DNA from 3 places in the Stenotrophomonas sp. Steno-Z10-BAI genome. Region 2 is predicted to be linked to each of the others. Evidence: predicted binding sites of a transcription regulator. Region 2 holds the regulator's gene; each other region holds the start of a gene.
The links. Region 2 encodes FliA, which starts transcription of late flagellar genes. Its sites were predicted from a motif close to TAAAGTTTNNCNNNCNNNGGCCGATAA; they were not measured.

Region 1 (3,271 bases), on a different contig from region 2:
GGCCGTGTCATGTCCATACCCGGGTGATTCGCGCCGGTGCGCGGAATATCACGGGCGCGGGCTCAGCGCGGTGGCTCGGCCGCCAGTACGCGGTTCTTGCCGACCCGCTTGGCCGCATACAGCGACGCATCGGCACGCCGCAGCAGCGCCTCGGCTGGCTCGCCCGGCTGCCATTGCGCCAGCCCGGCGCTGAAATGCACCGGCACGCGCTGTTCGTCCAGCGGCAGCGGCCGCTGCGCCAACGAGCGCTGCAGCCGAAGCAGGGTGGACATGCTGTCCGCTGCAGGTGTTTCCGGCAGCAGCAGGACGAACTCATCGCCGCCGAGCCGGGCGATGGCATCGCTGCTGCGCAGGTGCAGCTGGCAGACGGTCACCAGGTGGCGAAGCACCGCATCGCCACCGGCATGGCCATGCAGGGTATTGGTCTGATGGAAATCGTCCAGGTCCAGCAGGGCCAGCGCCAGCGGATGGCCGTGGCGGGCGGCACGCGCCAGTTCGCGCTCCAGCAGCTCATCCAGACCGCGGCGGTTGAGCGCACCGGTCAGCGGATCGGTCCGGATCAACCCGGAGACCTCGCGCAGCTCCTGCTCCAGCTCGGCGATGCGCTGTTCGGCCTGTTCCACTTCACGGCGTGCATTGCCCAGGTGGTCGCGCGCCTGCAGGGCCTGATCCTGCACCCGGCCGGTGTCCTGCAGCACGTCCTGCAGCAACTGGTTGAGGTCGGCGATGCTGCGCGCTTCCTTCAGGGCCAGCGCGTAGCTGCTGATCCGGTCATGGTATTCGCCCGTGCTCACCGCCATGCCGTCCAGGCGCTCGATGAAGCCCCCCATGACGTTCTTCATCGCCGCCTTGGATTCGACGATGCCCTGCTTGAGCAGCCCCTGCTTGTAGATCACCTCGCGCAGGTTGGCACGCGCCTGTTCGACCGAATCGCGATCCAGCGGGCCGCCGATCAGCGAACGCACCGCGTGGACCTGGCCGTGCAGCCAGCTGCTGTCATCCAGCAGCTCGCTGATGTTGTCCAACAGCAGATCGAACAGACTCAGCAGCAGCTCCTGCTGTTCCTGCCAGCCATCGCTGCGCACGCCGATCTGGTGCGAGAGCTCGCGCAGCCGTTGTTCGATCGGCTGCAGCGGCTGGCCGGGATGCCAGTGGCGCAGTTCACCGGCCAGCTGCACCGGCTCCTCGCGCAGTTCGGGCATGTTCTGCAGCAGGCTGGCCACGGTCACCCCGACGGTATGCCGCAGCAGCTCGCGCAGGCGCAGGCTGTCGGGCTGGCCATCCGGGGTCTCCTGTTCGATGGTGCGGATGTACTTGTCGATCAGCTGGCGCATCGCGCGGCCATAGCTGACCCAATCCGCGCTGCGCTGCGCCGACTGCAGGCGCAGGCCCATGTCGCCCAGCTCGCCGGGCAGGGTGGACATGCCATTGGCGAACGCGGCCAGCAGCGGCTCGGGCGCATCGATGCCGGCGAACAACCGTTGCAGCATCGCGCTGCTGCCCCCCTTGGGGCCGGGCGCCGGCTCGCTGGCGGCCTCCACCCCTGTGCCCACGCTCTGCCGCCGCGACAGCAGCCGCCCGACGGCGGTGCCGGGGCTGGGGGGAGCGTCGTGCGGGTCCGTCATGCGGCAGATCCTTGCAGGGCACGGCCGGAGCCGGAGCGGTGGAGAGGTGGGAACAGTATCGGCGCAGTGGGGCCGGCCTTGAACCGGTCATGCATGGCAGGATGGTAAGCACGGCGACGGCAGGAGAGTGCGATGAAGGTGATGCTGGTGGGGGCGACCGGACTGGTCGGCAGTCATGTGCTGCGGCAACTACTGGACGACCCCCGTTGCGATGCGGTGATCGCCCCGACCCGCCGCGCGCTGGATACCACGGATGCAGCGCTGCTCAACCCGGTGGTGGACTTCGCACAGTTGCCGGGCGAGGCCGACTGGTGGGCGGTGGATGCCGTGATCTGCGCGCTCGGTACGACGATCAAACAGGCCGGCAGCCAGGAGGCGTTCGCACGGGTCGACCATGATTTTCCGCTGGCCGTGGCACAGCAGGCACGCGCCCGCGGCGCGCATGCCTTCGCGTTGAACTCGGCGATGGGCGCCGATGCGGGCGCGCGGCTCTTCTACAACCAGGTCAAAGGCCGGCTGGAGCAGGACCTGCGGGAGCTGGGCTACCCCTCCCTGACCCTGGTCCGCCCCGGGCTGATCGGGGGCGAGCGTGCCGAGCGGCGCACCGGCGAGCATCTGGCCAGCGTGGTGCTGGGGGTGCTCGGTCCGGTCCTGCCGCGCGCCTGGCGGATCAATCCGGCCGGGACGATTGCCGCCGCGCTGGTCGAGGCGGCGTTGGTGCCGACGCCCGGCGTCAGGATCGTGGGTTCGGCCGATCTGGCGGCGCGCTGAGCCGCTGACGGCCGGATGCGCGGCCCCCCGGCCACTGCGCTACCCTTTCAGCCCCTTTAGCGGTCCCTGCCATGTCCGTCGACAAGAACCAACGCGATCTCGAAGCTGGTATCCACACCGATCTGGAGGGGCGGCTGACCTACGGCGGCTACCTGCGCCTGGATCAGCTGCTGTCGGCCCAGCAGCCGCTGTCCAACCCGCCGCACCATGACGAAATGCTGTTCATCATCCAGCACCAGACCTCCGAGCTGTGGCTGAAGCTGCTGGGGCACGAGCTGCGCGCGGCGATCGCTCACCTCAAGCGCGACGAGGTCTGGCAATGCCAGAAGGTGCTGGCGCGCAGCAAGCAGGTGCTGCGCCAGCTGACCGAGCAGTGGTCGGTGCTGGAGACGCTGACCCCCTCCGAATACATGGGCTTCCGCGATGTGCTGGGCCCGTCGTCGGGCTTCCAGTCGCTGCAGTACCGCTACATCGAGTTCCTGCTGGGCAACAAGAACGCGCAGATGCTGCAGGTGTTCTCGCACGACCCGGCCGGCCAGGCCCAACTGCAGGAGGTGCTTGATGCCCCCAGCCTGTACGAGGAGTTCCTGCGCTACCTGGCCCGCTTCGGCCATCCGGTCCCGGCCGGCTATCAAGGGCGCGATTGGCAACAGCCGCACGTGGCCGACGATGCGCTGCACCCGGTGTTCGAGCGGATCTACCAGAACACCGACCGCTTCTGGCGCGAATACGCGCTGTGCGAGGACCTGGTCGATCTGGAGACGGCCTTCCAGCTGTGGCGGTTCCGCCACATGCGCACCGTGATGCGGGTGATCGGCTTCAAGCGCGGCACCGGCGGCTCCAGCGGGGTCGGCTTCCTGCGCCAGGCGCTGGAA
Region 2 (3,271 bases):
GTCACCACCGATACCGGCCGCATCGGCGCCCGCGAGCAGCTGTACGGCTTCGGCCGCCAGCTCGGCATCGCCGTCCACGAGGCCAGCAGCGGCAGCGATCTGAACCAGCTGCTGGAACGCCTGAAGGACTACAAGCTGGTCCTGATCGACACCGCCGGCCTGGGCCCGCGCGACCGCGCCCTGGCGGCCCAGCTGCAGTGGCTGCGTGCCGCCGAGCAGATCCGCACCCTGCTGGTGCTGCCGGCCAACACCAGCTTCGGCGACATGGACGAGGTGGTCCGCCGCTTCAGCGCCGCCAACCCGCAGGGCGTGGTGCTGAGCAAGCTGGACGAAACCGGCCGCTTCGGTACCGCCCTGTCGGTGGCCGTGGATCACCGCCTGCCGATCACCTGGGTCACCGATGGCCAGGACGTTCCTGAAGACCTGCACCGTGCCAGTGCGGCCAATCTTGTACTTCGCCTTGAAGATTTGCGCCGCGCGGCCGATATGCCCTGCAACCCGGAGTTGAACCATGCCGTCGCGTGAGTACGCCAAGCTGACCAAGACCTTCCCGTTGTCGGCTACCCGAAGCCAGCCGCTGGGCCCGGTCCGCACCATCGCCGTCACCGGCGGCAAGGGCGGCGTGGGCAAAACGAACGTTTCGGCCAATCTGGCCGTGGCGCTGGCGGACATGGGCAAGCGCACGCTGCTGCTGGATGCCGACCTCGGCCTGGCCAACATCGACGTGATCCTCGGCCTGCAGCCGAAGGTGACCCTGGCCGACCTCGTCGCCGGGCGCTGCACGCTGGAAGAAGTGATCATGGAAGGCCCTGGCGGCGTGCTGGTGGTCCCGGCCGCCTCCGGCCGCCGCCACATGGCCGAGCTGCAGCCGGCCGAGCACGTCGGCCTGGTCAACGTGTTCTCCGAGCTCGAGCGCGAGCTGGACATCATGATCGTGGATACCGCCGCCGGCATCAACGATGGCGTGCTGACCTTCTGCCAGGCCGCACAGGACACCGTGGTGGTGGTCTGCGATGAGCCGGCCTCGATCACCGACGCCTACGCGCTGATCAAGGTCCTCTCGCGCGAGCGCGGCGTGGACCGGATCCAGGTGGTGGCCAACATGGTGCGCGACCCGAACGAAGGCCGCGTGCTGTACGAAAAGCTGAGCCGCGTCTGCGAGAAGTTCCTCGCCGATGTCTCGCTGAACTACCTGGGCTGCGTGCCGCAGGATGACTGGCTGCGCCTGTCGGTGCAGCGCCAGCAGCCGGTGGTGAAGGCCTACCCGTCCAGCCCGGCCGCCCTGGCGCTGACCGAGATCGCGCGCCGCACCGCCCGCTGGCAGGCCCCGACCGAGCCGCGTGGCGGGGTCGAATTCTTCCTGGAACGCATCCTCAAGCAACGCGGGGTGACGGTATGAAGGGCGCAGCACAATACAAAGAGGTCCAGCGGACCGCGGCCAACGAGTGCATTGCCCAGCACTCGGATCTTGTCCGCCGCATCGCCCACCATCTGGCGGCACGTTTGCCAGCCAGCGTGGAGGTCGACGACCTGATCCAGGCCGGCATGATGGGCCTGATCGAGGCCTCGCGCAGCTACGACGCCGACCAGGGCGCCTCGTTCGAAACCTACGCCTCGATCCGCATCCGCGGTTCGATGATCGATGAAATCCGCCGTGGCGACTGGGTGCCGCGCTCGGTGCACCGCCGCGCCCGCGATGCCGCCGCGACCATCCGTCGCCTGGAGCAGAGCACCGGCCGTGCCGCCAGCGCCACGGAAGTGGCCGCCGCGATGGACATGCCGCTGCCGGATTACCTGCGCCTGATGGAAGACGCCTCGCGGGGCCAGGTGCTGAGCCTGGAATCGCGGATCGAGGACCAGGGCGAACTGGACACCGTCGCCCAGGGCGGCCCGACCCCGCAGCAGGTGCTGGAGCGCGGCGAGTTCGGGCGTGAGCTGGGCAACGCGATCGGCCTGCTGCCCGAGCGCGAACAGCTGGTGCTGTCGCTGTACTACGAGCAGGAACTGAACCTGAAAGAGATCGGCGCCGTGTTGGGTGTCAGCGAATCGCGCGTGTGCCAGATCCATGGCCAGGCCGTGCTGCGCCTGCGGGGCCGGCTGAAGATCTTCGAGGCGGCAGACGCCGGCCTCGAGAACCATTGAAATCGAGGAAAGTGCTTTGAACAAGAACATGCGTATCCTGATCGTCGACGACTTCTCGACCATGCGTCGTATCGTCAAGAACCTGCTGGGCGATCTGGGCTTCACCAATACGGCCGAAGCCGAGGACGGGCATGCCGCGCTGGCGTTGTTGCAGAGCCAGCCGTTCGATTTCGTGGTCACCGACTGGAACATGCCGGTCATGACCGGCATCGACCTGCTCAAGGCCGTGCGTGCCGACGCCAAGCTCAAGACGCTGCCGGTGCTGATGGTGACCGCGGAAGCCAAGCGCGAGCAGATCATTGAAGCGGCGCAGGCCGGCGTGAACGGGTACATCATCAAGCCGTTCACCGCCCAGACCCTGGAAGAAAAGCTCGGCAAGATCTTCGAACGCCTGGCGGCGAGCGCCTGATGGAAACCCTGAGCGACAAATCCGCGCTGGTGCAGCGCCTGCAGGATGCCCTGGCCGCGCTGGAAAGCGGTGACGAAGCCGGTTGGCGCCGGGAAATCGACGCCCTCGCCGCGCTGCGCACGCAGCCGATGATGGCCGGCCTGAACCGCCTGGCCCGCGAGCTCGGCCAGGCCTTGGGCGAGCTGCCCAGCCTGCCCAGCGAAGCCGGCGAGCTGGATGACGCCTGCGCGCGCCTGGACCACGTGGTGGCGATGACCGAACAGGCCACCCACCGCACGCTGGACCTGGCCGAAGAATGTCGCTCGCTCACCGAACAGCTGCGCGCCAACGGGTTGACGCCCGACCAGGGCCAGCAACTGGACCGGATCCGCCACAACCTCACCGAAATCGCGCTGACCCAGAGCTACCAGGACCTGACCGGGCAGATCATCCGCCGCGTGGTCGGGATCGTGCGTCGCGTGCATGAGGGCTTCGGTGCGCTCGGCCTGCCCCCGCAGGAAGACGAGAACAAGCGCGACAACAACGGCCTGGCCGGCCCGGCCCTGAAGGGCCTGGATCGCCATGCGGTGTCACAGAACGACGCCGACGACCTGCTCTCGGACCTGGGACTGTAACGATCATGAGTGCTGTGCCAGACGATATCGCTGCCGACTTCATCCTCGAGGCCCAGGAAATCCTGGATCGCCTCGGCGAACAGCTGGTGTCGCTGGAGCAGGCGCC
Region 3 (3,271 bases), on a different contig from region 2:
GCGGCCGCATCGACCAGCGCGGCCACCTCGTTCTCCACAGTGGTTTCCAGCGCGCGGCTGCGCCACTCCACCGCCGCGCCCAGCAGCTGGTCGTGCTCCACGATCGGGGTGATCACCAGCTGATAGCGGATGCCGGCGTGCTCGATCTCCCGGCTGGCACGCTGGCCGCGCTGCAGCATCGGCAACAGACTGGCGAAGGCCGGATGCAGGGCGGCCGCGGGTTGGCCGCTCCAGTCCGCGTGCGTGAGCTGCAGTTCGGTGAGCAGCGCGTGGTTGAGGAAGCCGATCCGCCCTTCACCGTCGAGCACCATCACGCCGGTCTGCGCACTGTCCAATGCCTGGCGGGCGCGGGTGTTGTCGCGTGCCACCGCGCGCTCGGCCTCGATCCGCTCGCGCAGCCGTTGCTGCATGTGGCGCAGGCGCGCGGCGAGCTGGCCGATTTCATCGTGCGGGTTATGGAGCGGCAGGACGGTGTCCAGTCGATCTTCGGCAATGTCCTCGGCGAAGCGGAGCGTATCGGTGATCGGCTGGCGGACCGCCCGCAGCACCAGCAGCAGCGTGGCGATCAGCACGGCCGCCACCAGCAGCAGGGTCAGCGCGAACACGATGCCCATGGTGCTGGCCCGCGCGGCCTGTCGCTCGCGCGCCGCCGCCAATGCCTGCGCCTGCGCCTGTTGCAGCGCCTGCAGCCCGGGGCCGACCTGCGCGGCGCTCTCGGCCAGTGACTGCGCTTCCACATCCAGCCCGATGCGGGCGGCCGTGTAGGCCAGCAGCGCCCCTTGATATGCCACCATCTGCGTTCGCAGTGCTTCCTGCGTCTCTGCATCCAGGCGCGCCTCTGCCAGGGACAGATCGAACGGCAACTTCTGTTCGCTGGCACGATCGGTGTGCGCCGCGTCACCGGTGAGCAGCAGCAGGCTTTCCTCGCGCCGCATCTTCTGCAGCTGGGCGATCAACACCGGGCGCGCGCCGGCCTCGACACTGGCCTCCAGCGTGGCAGCCGCCGCCTCCAGCTGCGCACGCAGGCCGGCATCGCCACGCCCCATCTCATCCACCCGGGCATTCAATGCGGTGATGCCCTCGGCGAAATCACCCGCGCGGGCGGCCAGCTCGCGTAGTGCCCCGGCGCTACCGGCGTCGTGGGGATCGCGCTGCAGCTCGGCCAGGGTCGCCTGCAGGCGCTGCTGCGCGGCCTGCAACGCCTCGCGATCGCTGCCATCGAACGTGCTGGCATAGCGGGTCTGCAGGCGCCGCGCATCGGCGATCTCGGTCGCCAGCGTGGCCGCCAGTGCGGCCTCCTGCTGGTGCGCGGCGAAGGTTTGGGCTGCACGCTCGGTATCATGGCCCGTCCAGCCGTAGACCACGGCGACCGCCAACAGGCCCAGGCCGCAGATCAGCAGGCTGGCCCTGAGTTTCTGTGCCACGCTGAGGCGACCGAGCGCGGCCAGCCGGGGCGGCTGAGCGAGACGGAAGCCGAACCGATCGCCCAGACGGGCGACGAACAAGGACAGGCGGCGGGGGACGACCGACATCACGTACTCCAGGCGGAAGGACGCATCGGTATCGGCGGGATCACGCTGAACTTGAGGGCCGATCTCAGCGAGCGGCCAGAGCTTCGCCAATGGATCCCGTTGTACCGGCGCCAGACGACGAAGGGATGACGATCAGGGCCCCCGTGCTCACATGGCGCGTGAACGTGCGACAGTGAAGGACGGGACAGCACCTTCACGGCGACTGCGCTGAACTAGGACTGGGATCGCGGCCGGGGGCCGCTGCAGGACCCGGGGTGCGTTACCGCACATCCGGTCGACCACGATGCATGACGCCATACCGCACGGAGAGAGACCGCCATGAATGCCGCCTTCAAGATCTTTCTGCTCGCCGGTGCACTGCTGTACGGCCTGCCGGGGCTGGTGTGGTGGGTGAACCATCGGCGCGCCAAGCGGGCGCGGCTGGCCCAGGGCGTGGTCAGCGTCGAGGCCCGCGCGCCATGAGCGGCGGAACCGGTACGAGCGCGGCAACGCACCTGACCGACGAACAGCGGCAGATCCTGCGCGACATCAACGCCACGCGTCCGGTCAGCGATGAAGCCGCCAACTGGGCCGTCAAGGCCGGCTACGCGGCCCAGGCGGAAGACGGCGACATCGATTTGACCCAGGCCGGTCGCCACGTGGTGGACTCCAGCACGCTGTAGCGCGCTGAACCATGCACAGTGCGTTGACGTGCGCTGAGCAAGCCACGGGAGGGAAAACTGGCGCAACGCCGGTCTTGTATGACAGCAGCACTATCGCCTTGCCCGCTTGAGCCTGTCGGGCTCCCGCTCCGTCCATTCCATCCGGCGGCCAGCAAGGCATACCACCCCTGCTGCGACCGCGAAGCCACCGGTGAGCCAGAGATTGGCGGTCAGACCGAGCCGATCCAGTGCTTGGCCGCCCACCCACGCCCCGGATGCGATCCCGACATTGAAAGCACCGACATAGAGTGCGGAGGCGATTTCCATCGCCCTGGGCACGGCCTTCATCATCCACGTCATCAAGCCCACCGATACCCCGCCGTAGGCCAGCCCCCACGCCAGCAGCGCCATGGCACCGCCCAGGCGCGACTCCCCGATGGTCAGGAACAGCGAGGGCGCCAGCACCAGACCCGCCGCGATCAGCGACACCGTCAGCCTGGTACGTCGTGCTGCCGCGATGCCGGCAAGGAAGTTGCCGGCCATGCCCGCGGCGCCGTAGCCGAACAACAGCAGCCCCACCCAGCGCGCGTCGAATCCCGAGACCGACATCAGCAGCGGCCGAACGAAGGTAAAGGCGATGAAGTGCCCGGCGACCAGCAGGAAGGTCAGCAGCAACCCAAGCTGCAGCCCGCGGTTGCCCAGTTGCTGAGCGAACTGGCGCACGCTGGTCGTGCCGGACGGCGGCAGCCCGGGCATCACGGCCAAGTGCAGGGCAAGGACGGCGGCCCCCAGCAGCGCCATGCTGCCGAACGCCCAACGCCATCCCAGCAGCTCCCCGATCAGCGCGCCAAGCGGAACGCCCAGCACGGAAGCAGCCGCCACGCCGCCAAAGATGAGCGATGTGGCCAGGCCGACCGATCGCGTTGCCACCAGCCGCACCGCCAGCCCGCCGGCAATGGCCCAGATGCCGCCCATGCACAGCCCGACCAGCACGCGGGCCGCCAGCATCCAGCCCAACGTGGGGGCGAAGGCCGCACCCAGATTCGCGATTACCAGCAGGCCCAGCAGCCCGCACAGCAGCGAGCGTCGATCCACGCT

Region 1: the regulator FliA is predicted to act here: its motif matches at 1,681-1,707, upstream of AC06E9_RS13675 (GGDEF domain-containing protein).
Region 3: the regulator FliA is predicted to act here: its motif matches at 1,561-1,587, upstream of AC06E9_RS14225 (methyl-accepting chemotaxis protein).

What each region holds. Positions count from the first base shown of each region.
Region 1 is NZ_JBWJOZ010000005.1:107,982-111,252, forward strand. It holds gene AC06E9_RS13670 (RNA polymerase sigma factor) at 1-17, opposite strand, end outside; gene AC06E9_RS13675 (GGDEF domain-containing protein) at 63-1,625, opposite strand; gene AC06E9_RS13680 (NAD-dependent epimerase/dehydratase family protein) at 1,758-2,396, shown strand; gene AC06E9_RS13685 (tryptophan 2,3-dioxygenase) at 2,468-3,271, shown strand, end outside.
Region 2 is NZ_JBWJOZ010000002.1:740,666-743,936, forward strand. It holds gene flhF (flagellar biosynthesis protein FlhF) at 1-525, shown strand, start outside; gene AC06E9_RS08135 (MinD/ParA family ATP-binding protein) at 512-1,399, shown strand; gene AC06E9_RS08140 (RNA polymerase sigma factor FliA) at 1,396-2,142, shown strand; gene cheY (chemotaxis response regulator CheY) at 2,159-2,551, shown strand; gene AC06E9_RS08150 (protein phosphatase CheZ) at 2,551-3,165, shown strand; gene AC06E9_RS08155 (chemotaxis protein CheA) at 3,171-3,271, shown strand, end outside.
Region 3 is NZ_JBWJOZ010000005.1:244,837-248,107, reverse strand. It holds gene AC06E9_RS14225 (methyl-accepting chemotaxis protein) at 1-1,532, opposite strand, end outside; gene AC06E9_RS14220 (hypothetical protein) at 1,851-1,994, shown strand; gene AC06E9_RS14215 (hypothetical protein) at 1,991-2,194, shown strand; gene AC06E9_RS14210 (MFS transporter) at 2,285-3,271, opposite strand, start outside.